DNA from 3 places in the Dickeya fangzhongdai genome. Region 1 is predicted to be linked to each of the others. Evidence: predicted binding sites of a transcription regulator. Region 1 holds the regulator's gene; each other region holds the start of a gene.
The links. The regulator Fur, encoded in region 1, represses iron uptake genes when iron is present. The targets are predictions, from matches to a motif close to ATAATAATGAGAACNACTATCAA.

Region 1 (3,154 bases):
TATCTATGGCTCTCATAGGCATTTTTTTTGGCAGTGACACGGGCAATACCGAAAACATCGCCAAGACGATCCAGCAACAACTGGGCAGCGACGTCGCCGAACTGCACGACATTGCCAAAAGCAGCAAAGAAGATCTTGAGCGTTTCGACATCCTGCTGCTGGGTATTCCAACCTGGTATTACGGCGAAGCGCAGTGTGATTGGGATGACTTCTTCCCTACGCTGGAAGAGATTGATTTTGCCGGCAAGCTGGTCGCCATCTTCGGTTGTGGCGATCAGGAAGACTATGCGGAGTACTTCTGTGACGCCATGGGCACCATTCGCGATATTATCGAGCCGCGTGGCGCCAATATCGTCGGTCACTGGCCGACCGAAGGCTATTACTTCGAAGCCTCAAAAGGTCTGTCGGATGACACCCACTTTATCGGTCTGGCCATCGATGAAGATCGTCAGCCGGAGCTGACCAGCGAACGCGTCTCCAACTGGGTCAAGCAAATCAGCGAAGAGCTGAACCTGAAAGCACTGCAGGCCTGATTCATCTATGGCTCTGATACCGATGTATTCAGAGCCATATCTATATAGATAGACAAAACCTATCACAATCAGTGATACATTTTTTTAACTTTTCATTCCGACAGGGTACAATACCCACTCGGTCAGCCGGTTGCGTTTAATGACCTGTCTTGGCGTACAATATGTCTCTCGCAGGGAACAACTCTGAATACAGAGAGTTAGCAAGAATCATATTGTAAAAGTTCCGTGGTTTTCATTTCGACGGCGCGGTTCTATAATTGAGACACAGTGACCTTTTTTAAGCCGACCGATGATACTAGGCTAATAGCCTCCCAGATAAAGCAAGTAACAGGACTAAATCCGCATGACTGACAACAATACCGCATTAAAGAAGGCTGGCCTGAAAGTCACACTTCCACGACTGAAAATTCTGGAAGTGCTTCAGGATCCTCAATGCCACCACGTCAGCGCGGAAGACTTATACAAAAAGCTGATTGATATGGGGGAAGAGATTGGTCTGGCTACCGTTTACCGCGTGCTTAACCAGTTTGACGACGCCGGCATCGTTACCCGTCATAACTTCGAAGGCGGCAAGTCGGTTTTCGAACTCACGCAGCAGCACCATCATGATCATCTGATCTGTCTGGATTGCGGCCGGGTGATTGAATTCAGCGACGAGTCTATCGAAGCGCGCCAGCGTGAGATCTCCGAGAAACACGGCATCAAACTGACCAACCACAGCCTGTATTTGTACGGCCATTGCAGTAGCGGCGATTGCCGTGAAGACGACAATGCGCACAACGAACGCTAATCACTCGATGCAGAGAAAAAATAAAACCGCCGCGGCGGTTTTATTTTTGTCTTTTTCCCGGTAGCCGGGCGGCTGTTACCCCGCCCAACTGTCCCGCAAACCGACCGTGCGGTTAAACACCAGATTATCCGCACTGGAATAAACGCGATCGGCGCAGAAATACCCTTCACGCTCAAACTGATAGGCTTTTTCAACTTCAGCCTGACCCAGACTGGCTTCCACAAAGCCCTGGGCGACAGTCAGCGAATCCGGGTTGATGGTGGAGAGAAAATCCTCCGCCGCGCCGGGGTTAGCCACGCTGAACAGACGGTCATACAGACGGAACTGCGCCGGCAGTGCATGAGCCGCCGATACCCAGTGGATCACGCCTTTCACTTTACGGCCGTCAGCCGGATCTTTGCTCAGGGTTTCCGTATCGCAGCTGCAGTAAATCGTGGTGATCACGCCCTGCTCGTCTTTATCAATGTGCTCGGCCTTAATGACATAGGCGTTACGCAGGCGCACTTCTTTGCCCAGCACCAAACGTTTGTACTGCTTGTTGGCTTCTTCGCGGAAATCAGCGCGATCGATATACACCTCGCGGCTGAACGCCACCTGGCGCGATCCCATTTCCGGTTTATTGGGATGATTGGGCATAGTAAGCCACTCTTCATGCCCTGCCGGCAGGTTCTCAATCACTACCTTCACCGGATCCAGTACCGCCATCGCCCGTGGCGCGTTCTCGTTCAGATCGTCGCGAATGCAGGATTCCAGCGCCGCCATCTCCACGGTGTTGTCCTGCTTGGTGACGCCGATACGACGACAGAACTCACGAATGGACGCCGCAGTGTATCCGCGACGACGCAAGCCGGAGATAGTCGGCATACGCGGATCGTTCCAGCCTTCCACCACTTTCTCGTTCACCAGCTGGTTCAGTTTACGCTTGGACATCACCGCGTATTCCAGATTCAGGCGGGAAAACTCATACTGCCGCGGGTGGGCAGGAATGGAGATATTATCCAGCACCCAGTCATACAGGCGGCGGTTGTCCTGAAATTCCAGCGTACACAGCGAATGGGTGATACCTTCCAGCGCATCGGAAATGCAGTGGGTGAAATCGTACATCGGATAAATGCACCATTTGTTGCCGGTCTGATGGTGCTCGGCAAATTTGATGCGGTACAGCACCGGATCGCGCATAACGATGAACGGCGAGGCCATATCGATTTTGGCGCGCAGGCACGCCGTGCCTTCAGCGAAACCGCCGCTGCGCATTTTCTCGAACAGCGTCAGGTTTTCTTCGACGCTACGGTCGCGGTACGGGCTGTTTTTACCCGGCGAGGTCAGGGTGCCGCGGTATTCGCGGATCTGCTCCGGCGTCAACTCATCGACATACGCCAACCCTTTATTAATCAGTTCAATCGCGTAAAAGTGCAGCTGATCAAAATAATCAGACGAGTAGCGAACGTTGCCGCTCCAGGAAAAACCCAGCCACTGAACGTCATGCTTGATGGACTCAACGTACTCGATATCTTCTTTTACCGGGTTGGTATCATCAAAGCGCAGGTTGCACTTGCCGTTGTAATCTTCGGCAATGCCAAAGTTCAGGCAGATGGACTTGGCGTGACCGATGTGCAGGTAGCCGTTCGGCTCCGGCGGAAAACGCGTCTGAATATGGTCGTGTTTGCCGGTAGCCAGATCTTCATCAATGATCTGGCGAATAAAGTTGGTTGGGCGGGCTTCAGCCTCACTCATGCTTGGTTCCTCAAATGCGAAAAAACAACCCATAACCACTAATGATCCAACAAGCCACGCTGGGAAACAACCGTTTGTTTCACGAAAGTTTAAGATA
Region 2 (3,154 bases), 2.0 Mb from region 1:
CGCCCACCGAATCGCCGGTGACATCCTGCGCCGTCCCCAGGCTATTGACCCGCCCCAGCAGGTGATCCGGCGTATGGCTCTGGATTAGGGTGAACTGCAGCAATGAGGTGATCGCGTTAAAGTAGCCGTAGCACACCAGCGCCAGCAGCGCAGGCAGCAAATGGCTGAACAGCCCCAGCGACGCCACCGCCAGAAAGGCGCCCGTCGCGCAGCCCAGCAGAATCTTTCCCGGTCGTTGCGTCCCCGATACCCAGCCGCTGGTGAACGCGCCTATCATGGCGCCCAGCGGCACCGCGGAATACATCAATCCCACTGCCGACGGCCCGGCGTGGTAAGCATCGCCCGCCAGCGCCGGAAACAGCACCCGCATCGCCCCGACCACGCTCACCAGCATGCCTAGCAGCACCACGCAGCCCACCACCGGATGGGAGCAAACGAAGCGCACCCCGCCGGCCAGCGCCTGCAGCGGATGCTCCGGTTTGCCCGGTGCCGGTTTCATCGACGGCAGCCGCACCAATGGGATCAGCGTCGCCAGCGTTCCGGCCGCGGCGACGGCGAAGTTCCAACCCACGCCGCCCGCGACGATGATCACCCCGCCCAGCGCCGGCGACAGAATCGCACCCAACCGCACCGTCAGCATGGTCAGCGCGCCGGCGGCTGGCAGATTTTCCCGCCCGACCAGCAACGGAATCACCGCCATCAGCGCCGTCATGCCCAGCGCGCCGAAGAAACCGTCCCAGGCGGCCAGCACATAGAGCGCCAGTAATGACGGCGAGCCGGAAAACGCATTCAGACTCAGCGCCACGAATCCCAGCCCGCAGGTGCCGCGGGCAAACAGGATCAGTTTGCGGCGATCGAAGCGGTCCGCCAGCACCCCGCCCAGCATCAGCCCGATAAACATGCCGATGCCGTCCAGCGCCACCGCCATCCCGACCTGCAACGTAGAGCCGGTCATCGCCTGAATCTGTACCGGCACCCCCACCGTCAGCATGCCGAGCGCAAACACCGACAACATGCGAGCCACAAAAATGGCGCGAAAATGCGCATTCTGCTTCAGCAAACTGAAGTCGAGAAAAAAAGAAGATTTAGCCATGAGCGTTTGTTGAATTCCTGTTCTTAATCAAAATGCTTTCTATCAGAATCGCGCCGCTATCATTCGCGGCCCGGGCAGTGCGGTAAATGGCGCCAATCCGGCTTCAGGTCAATGTCTTTGCCGAAGCCCGTATGCTATCCTAGCTACGCCACAACATTAATGATAATAATAATCATATGCATTTTTTAATAAAGCGATTCTTATCAGTGAGGTCACCCTTTCCCACCCAGACCACCGCGCCAGCTCCCTTGCCGCGCGCGCTGTCATCGTTAACTGGCCGGCGGATTGCCGGTGTGATTCCCTGTCTGCTGCTGCTGGCATTGATCTGTCTCGCCAGCCTGATGCTGGGCGCTCGCGCCATCGCGCCGGAAGTGGTCTGGCACAGTCTGACCGGCAACCTGCAAGGCCCGGACAGCACCATCATTTTGCAGGCGCGGCTGCCGCGCACCCTGGCCGGTATTCTGGTGGGAATGGCGCTGGGCGCGGCCGGCGCGGTGATGCAGGCGCTGACCCGCAACCCGCTGGCCGACCCCGGCATCCTCGGCGTCAACGCCGGCGCCAGCTTCGCCATCGTGCTGGGCATCAGCTTCTTTGGCATCACCGGTATGGCCTCGTGGCTCGGCTTCGCCTGGCTTGGCGTACTGGCGGCCAGCCTGATGGTGTGGATCATCGGCACCCTGAGCGGCGGACGGGTCAACCCGATACGTCTGACGCTGGCGGGCGTGGCGCTGAGCGCCGTGCTGTCCGGTTTCACCTCGTCGCTGTCGCTGCTCAATCCGCTGGCGTTTGATCAGCTGCGCTTATGGGAAGCCGGAACGCTGGACATCCGCTCGCTGGGCAATATCGCCTGGGTGACGCCCACCATACTGCTGGGCTGCGCGCTGGCTTTTTTCGCCGCCCGCTCGCTGAATACGCTCAGCATGGGTGAAGATCTCGCCACCGCGCTCGGCACCCGCGTAGCGTTAATCCGCGTGATCGCGATGTTATCGGTGATGCTGCTGTGCGGTTCCGCCACCGCGCTGGCCGGCCCCATCGGGTTCGTCGGCCTGATGATCCCCCATATCGCACGCGGCTGGGCCGGGCCGGATCAACGCTGGATTCTGATCTATTCGCTGCTGTTCGCACCGATACTGCTGCTGAGTGCCGACATTGTCGGCCGCCTGCTGGTGCCGGGCGAATTGCGGGTGTCCATCGTCACCGCCTTTATCGGCGCGCCGGTCCTGATCTGGCTGGTGCGTCAGCGCAAGTCCTAGGAAGGCCACGCCATGTCTACCCGAACCCTGTTTCTGCGCGCGCCTGCCGGCTTGATTAGCGGCCGGCTGCCGCTGCGCGCGCTGTGGATCAATCTGTCGCTGCTGCTGGGCGGCGCGGCGCTGCTGACGCTGGCCGTCAGCCTCGGCACCCTGCCGCTGTCGGCGCCCACCGTATGGCAGGCGCTGGCCGGCCACGGCGAGGCCAGCACCGTCACCGTCGTGACTCAGTGGCGCGCCCCGCGCGCGGTGATGGCGCTGCTGCTCGGCGCCGGGCTGGGCGTCAGCGGCGCCATTTTTCAGTCGCTGACCCGTAACCCGCTGGGCAGCCCGGACGTCGTCGGTTTCAACACCGGCGCCCATACCGGGGCGCTGGTCACCATCATCCTGTTGCACGGCAGCTACTACCAGATTGCCGGCGGCGCGGTATTGGGCGGCCTGGCGACGGCGCTGGCGGTCTATTTGCTGGCATGGCGACGGGGAATCAGCGGATTTCGGCTGATCATCGTCGGCATCGCGGTCAGCGCGATACTGTCGGCGTTCAACACCTGGCTGATGATCACCGGCGCGCTGGAAACGGTGATGACCGCCGCGCTGTGGGGCGCCGGTTCACTGAACGGCATGACCTGGAGTAAAGCCGCGCCTGCGCTGCTGCTGATTCCGCTGACGCTGCTGGCGACGCTGCTGCTGGCCCGGCGTCTGCAACTGTTGGAAATGGGCGACGACAGCGCCCGGGCGTTGGGCGTCAACGCGGAGGCCAGCCGGTTGTGGCTGATGCTGTGCGGCATCGTGCTGATTGCGGTGGTGACCG
Region 3 (3,154 bases), 2.2 Mb from region 1:
TCGGCCTGACGCTGCAGCACGAAGCGGCCATCTCCCGCTACGAGCAGCAACAACCGGCATTCCTCCGTTAATTCGGCCTCGCCGTTTGACAACACGCACAAAGCCCACTTCGGTGGGTTTTGTAGCTGTTGACAAACAGCCGGATTGTTTTGAACGATGATGTCTGTCTGAGCAGTGAATGATTTCGTGCGGGATAAACAGTGTTGCTTCTTTGCGATTTCATCGCACGCACGACAAGGAGAGGTTCAAACGCCACCTCTCCTTGACCACTGGCTAGGGGCTAAACCGTGCCGCTGACGCGGTTCCTTCGGCGTTTGCCTTCGCTGTTCGGACCGCCCGTGACGCTCTCCCGGAGCGGCACGGGCTTGCGCGGCTTCCCTGCCGCGCATCCGGCGAAGTCACCCGCCTCAGCACAGTTTTAACGCCTGAAAACCCTTCATTTGCGCTTATAGGGTTTTTCAGCAGTCTGAAAGACCACTTCGGTGGCCTTTGTTGTCAACAACCTCAGTGTGGACGCGGGCCGCGGCTCCAGTAAGCCATAAAAGTGATGGACTCCTGCGTCATGCCTTTTTCTCCCAACAGGTAACGGCGCAGTGCTTTCACCGCTGACGATTCGGCCGCTACCCAGCCGAAGAACTGACCTTGCTGGGCATTTGCCCGCTCCCACATGATTTCACCATCCGGAATCTCAGCCACCGTTACCGCGCCAGCGTGAATGTTTTCCGGCAGACGAACCGACTGACGCGCCGCGTCCAGCAAGCGCTCGCCATAGCTCTCGTCGGTACCTTCGCGCGGTAGCCACACCACCTCGGCGAACGTCAGATGGCGATAGTCGATGCAATCCGCCTGCAACGGTACTTCGATAAAAGCCTGCACCTGCGGCGGGTTATCCAGTTGCGATAACTGTTCCAGAATGCCTTTGATCGCCGGCAGCGCGGTTTCATCCCCCATCAGCAGCACCTGACGGGTATTTTCCGACAGTACCCATTCATAGCCGCCGTTATCGCCGGCAAAATCGCCGCGCGGCGCCACTACCTGCAATTCTTCGCCAGGCTGCGCGCTCATCGCCCAGGCTGAAGCCGGGCCTTCGGTGCCGTGCACCACGAACTCCACCACCATTTCTCCGGCGACGGTATCCAGACTGCGCAGCGTGTAGGTGCGGGGAATCGGGCGTTGCGCTTTGGGCATTGCCTGCACCAGCTTGTACCACTCGCCGACATCCGGCAGACGCGGCGGCGTGCCGTCCTCGGCAGGCAGCAATACTTTAATTCGTTGATCCGGCGAGCAGATTTTCATCTTCTTCACCGCTTCGCCGCTGAATACACAACGCATCAGCGATGGGGTAAGCAATGTCTTGTGGGCCAACGTAACATCAAACACTTTATATTCCTTTACCCCAGCCATAACTCGCCTCTACCTCTCTGCTTGTGACTCTCCGGCAACGTGCCGCCTGTTAATGACTTGTGCCGATAACGGCCTCAAACCCCGCACAGTTTTATCATTTACTCACGATAATGAGAAACATTATTGACTCAATTTCTATTCTCATACCAATCATCGCCAGCCACCTCCGGATTGCCTGCGGGATCACGGTTTTGTCCGCCGCTTTTCGCCTATTCTGATTATTCGTTACTCACGAGATAAGGAGACCTCATGACACGCGTTATCCGGTGTTATCGCCTGAGCCTCTCCGGCGATTGTCGCCCCTGGTTCAACATCGACCACCGTCTCACCAACGATTTCCCACGCCCGTTTCATGCCTGATTCAGCTTTGCTCTGATTTTTCCCTTTTATTTCAATTTATTTTTGACGTCATACCGCGGCGGTTACGTCTGCCGACGGGCGTCATGGAGATATCGCATGAAACGCATTCCTGAGCCTTTTCGCATCAAAATGGTAGAAAACATCCGTATGACCACCCGCGACGAACGGGAACGCGCCCTGCAGGAAGCAGGCTACAACCCGTTTCTGCTGCGCAGCGAAGATGTTTATATCGACCTGCTGACCGACTCCGGCACCGGCGCCATGAGCGACCGCCAGTGGGCGGGGCTGATGATGGGCGACGAGGCCTACGCCGGGTCGCGCAACTACTACCACCTGTGTGATCAGGTGAAGGCGCTGCTGGGTTATCCGTTCACCATTCCGACCCATCAGGGGCGCGGCGCGGAGCAAATCCTGTTCCCGTGTCTGATCGCCAAAAAACAGCGCGCCGGCGGCGGCAAGAAACCGGTGTTTATTTCCAACTTCCATTTCGATACCACCGCCGCCCACGTGGAACTGAACGGCGCGCGCGCCATCAACGTGGTGACGCCAAAAGCCTTCGATACCACCACCTATTACGACTGGAAGGGCGATTTCGACCTTGACCTGCTGCAAACCACCATTGAACAGCACGGCGCGGACAACGTGGTGGCGATCATTACCACCGTCACCTGTAACAGCTCCGGCGGCCAGCCGATCTCGATGGGCAACATGCGCGCGGTGTATCGCATCGCGCAGCAGCACGGGATCCCGGTAGTGATCGACTCGGCCCGGTTCTGCGAAAACGCCTGGTTTATCAAACAGCGCGAAGCCGGCTATGAAAACCGTTCGATCAAAGAGATCGTCCACGAGATGTATCAGTACGGCGACATGCTCACCATGTCGGCGAAAAAGGATCCGATGGTGAACATCGGCGGCCTGTGCTGTTTTCGCAGTGACGAAGAGCTGTTCAATGAGGTGCGTATTCGCTGCGTGCCGATGGAAGGCTTCGTCACCTATGGCGGCCTGGCCGGGCGCGACATGGAAGCGTTAGCCATCGGGCTGGAAGAAGGCATGAACGAGGACTATCTGACCTACCGCATTGGTCAGGTGACCTACCTCGGCGAGCGCCTGCGCGCCGGCGGTATCCCGATTCAATACCCGGTGGGCGGGCACGCGGTGTTTGTCGATGCCAAAAAGCTGCTGCCGCATATCCCGGCGGAACAGTTCCCGGCGCAGGCGCTGAATAACGAGCTCTATCTGGAAGCGGGTATCCGCAGCGTGGAAATCGGCTCATTGTTGCTGGGGCGGGATCCGGACACCGGCGAGCAGAAACCGTCGCCGCTGGAACTGCTGCGCCTGACCATCCCGCGTCGGGTGTATACCAACGACCACATGGATTACATCGCCGACT

Region 2: a site for Fur is predicted at 1,247-1,269, ahead of fepD (Fe(3+)-siderophore ABC transporter permease). Genes of this name have one in related genera too.
Region 3: a site for Fur is predicted at 1,509-1,531, ahead of CVE23_RS18955 (siderophore-interacting protein). Genes of this name have one in related genera too.

The regions. Positions count from the first base shown of each region.
Region 1 is NZ_CP025003.1:1,450,518-1,453,671, reverse strand. Features, by position in the region: gene fldA (flavodoxin FldA) at 6-533, shown strand; gene fur (ferric iron uptake transcriptional regulator) at 877-1,323, shown strand; gene glnS (glutamine--tRNA ligase) at 1,399-3,057, opposite strand.
Region 2 is NZ_CP025003.1:3,403,205-3,406,358, forward strand. Features, by position in the region: gene entS (enterobactin transporter EntS) at 1-1,093, opposite strand, end outside; gene fepD (Fe(3+)-siderophore ABC transporter permease) at 1,270-2,346, shown strand; gene fepG (iron-enterobactin ABC transporter permease) at 2,359-3,154, shown strand, end outside.
Region 3 is NZ_CP025003.1:4,236,816-4,239,969, forward strand. Features, by position in the region: gene leuD (3-isopropylmalate dehydratase small subunit) at 1-71, shown strand, start outside; gene CVE23_RS18955 (siderophore-interacting protein) at 505-1,404, opposite strand; gene tnaC (tryptophanase leader peptide) at 1,654-1,764, shown strand; gene tnaA (tryptophanase) at 1,861-3,154, shown strand, end outside.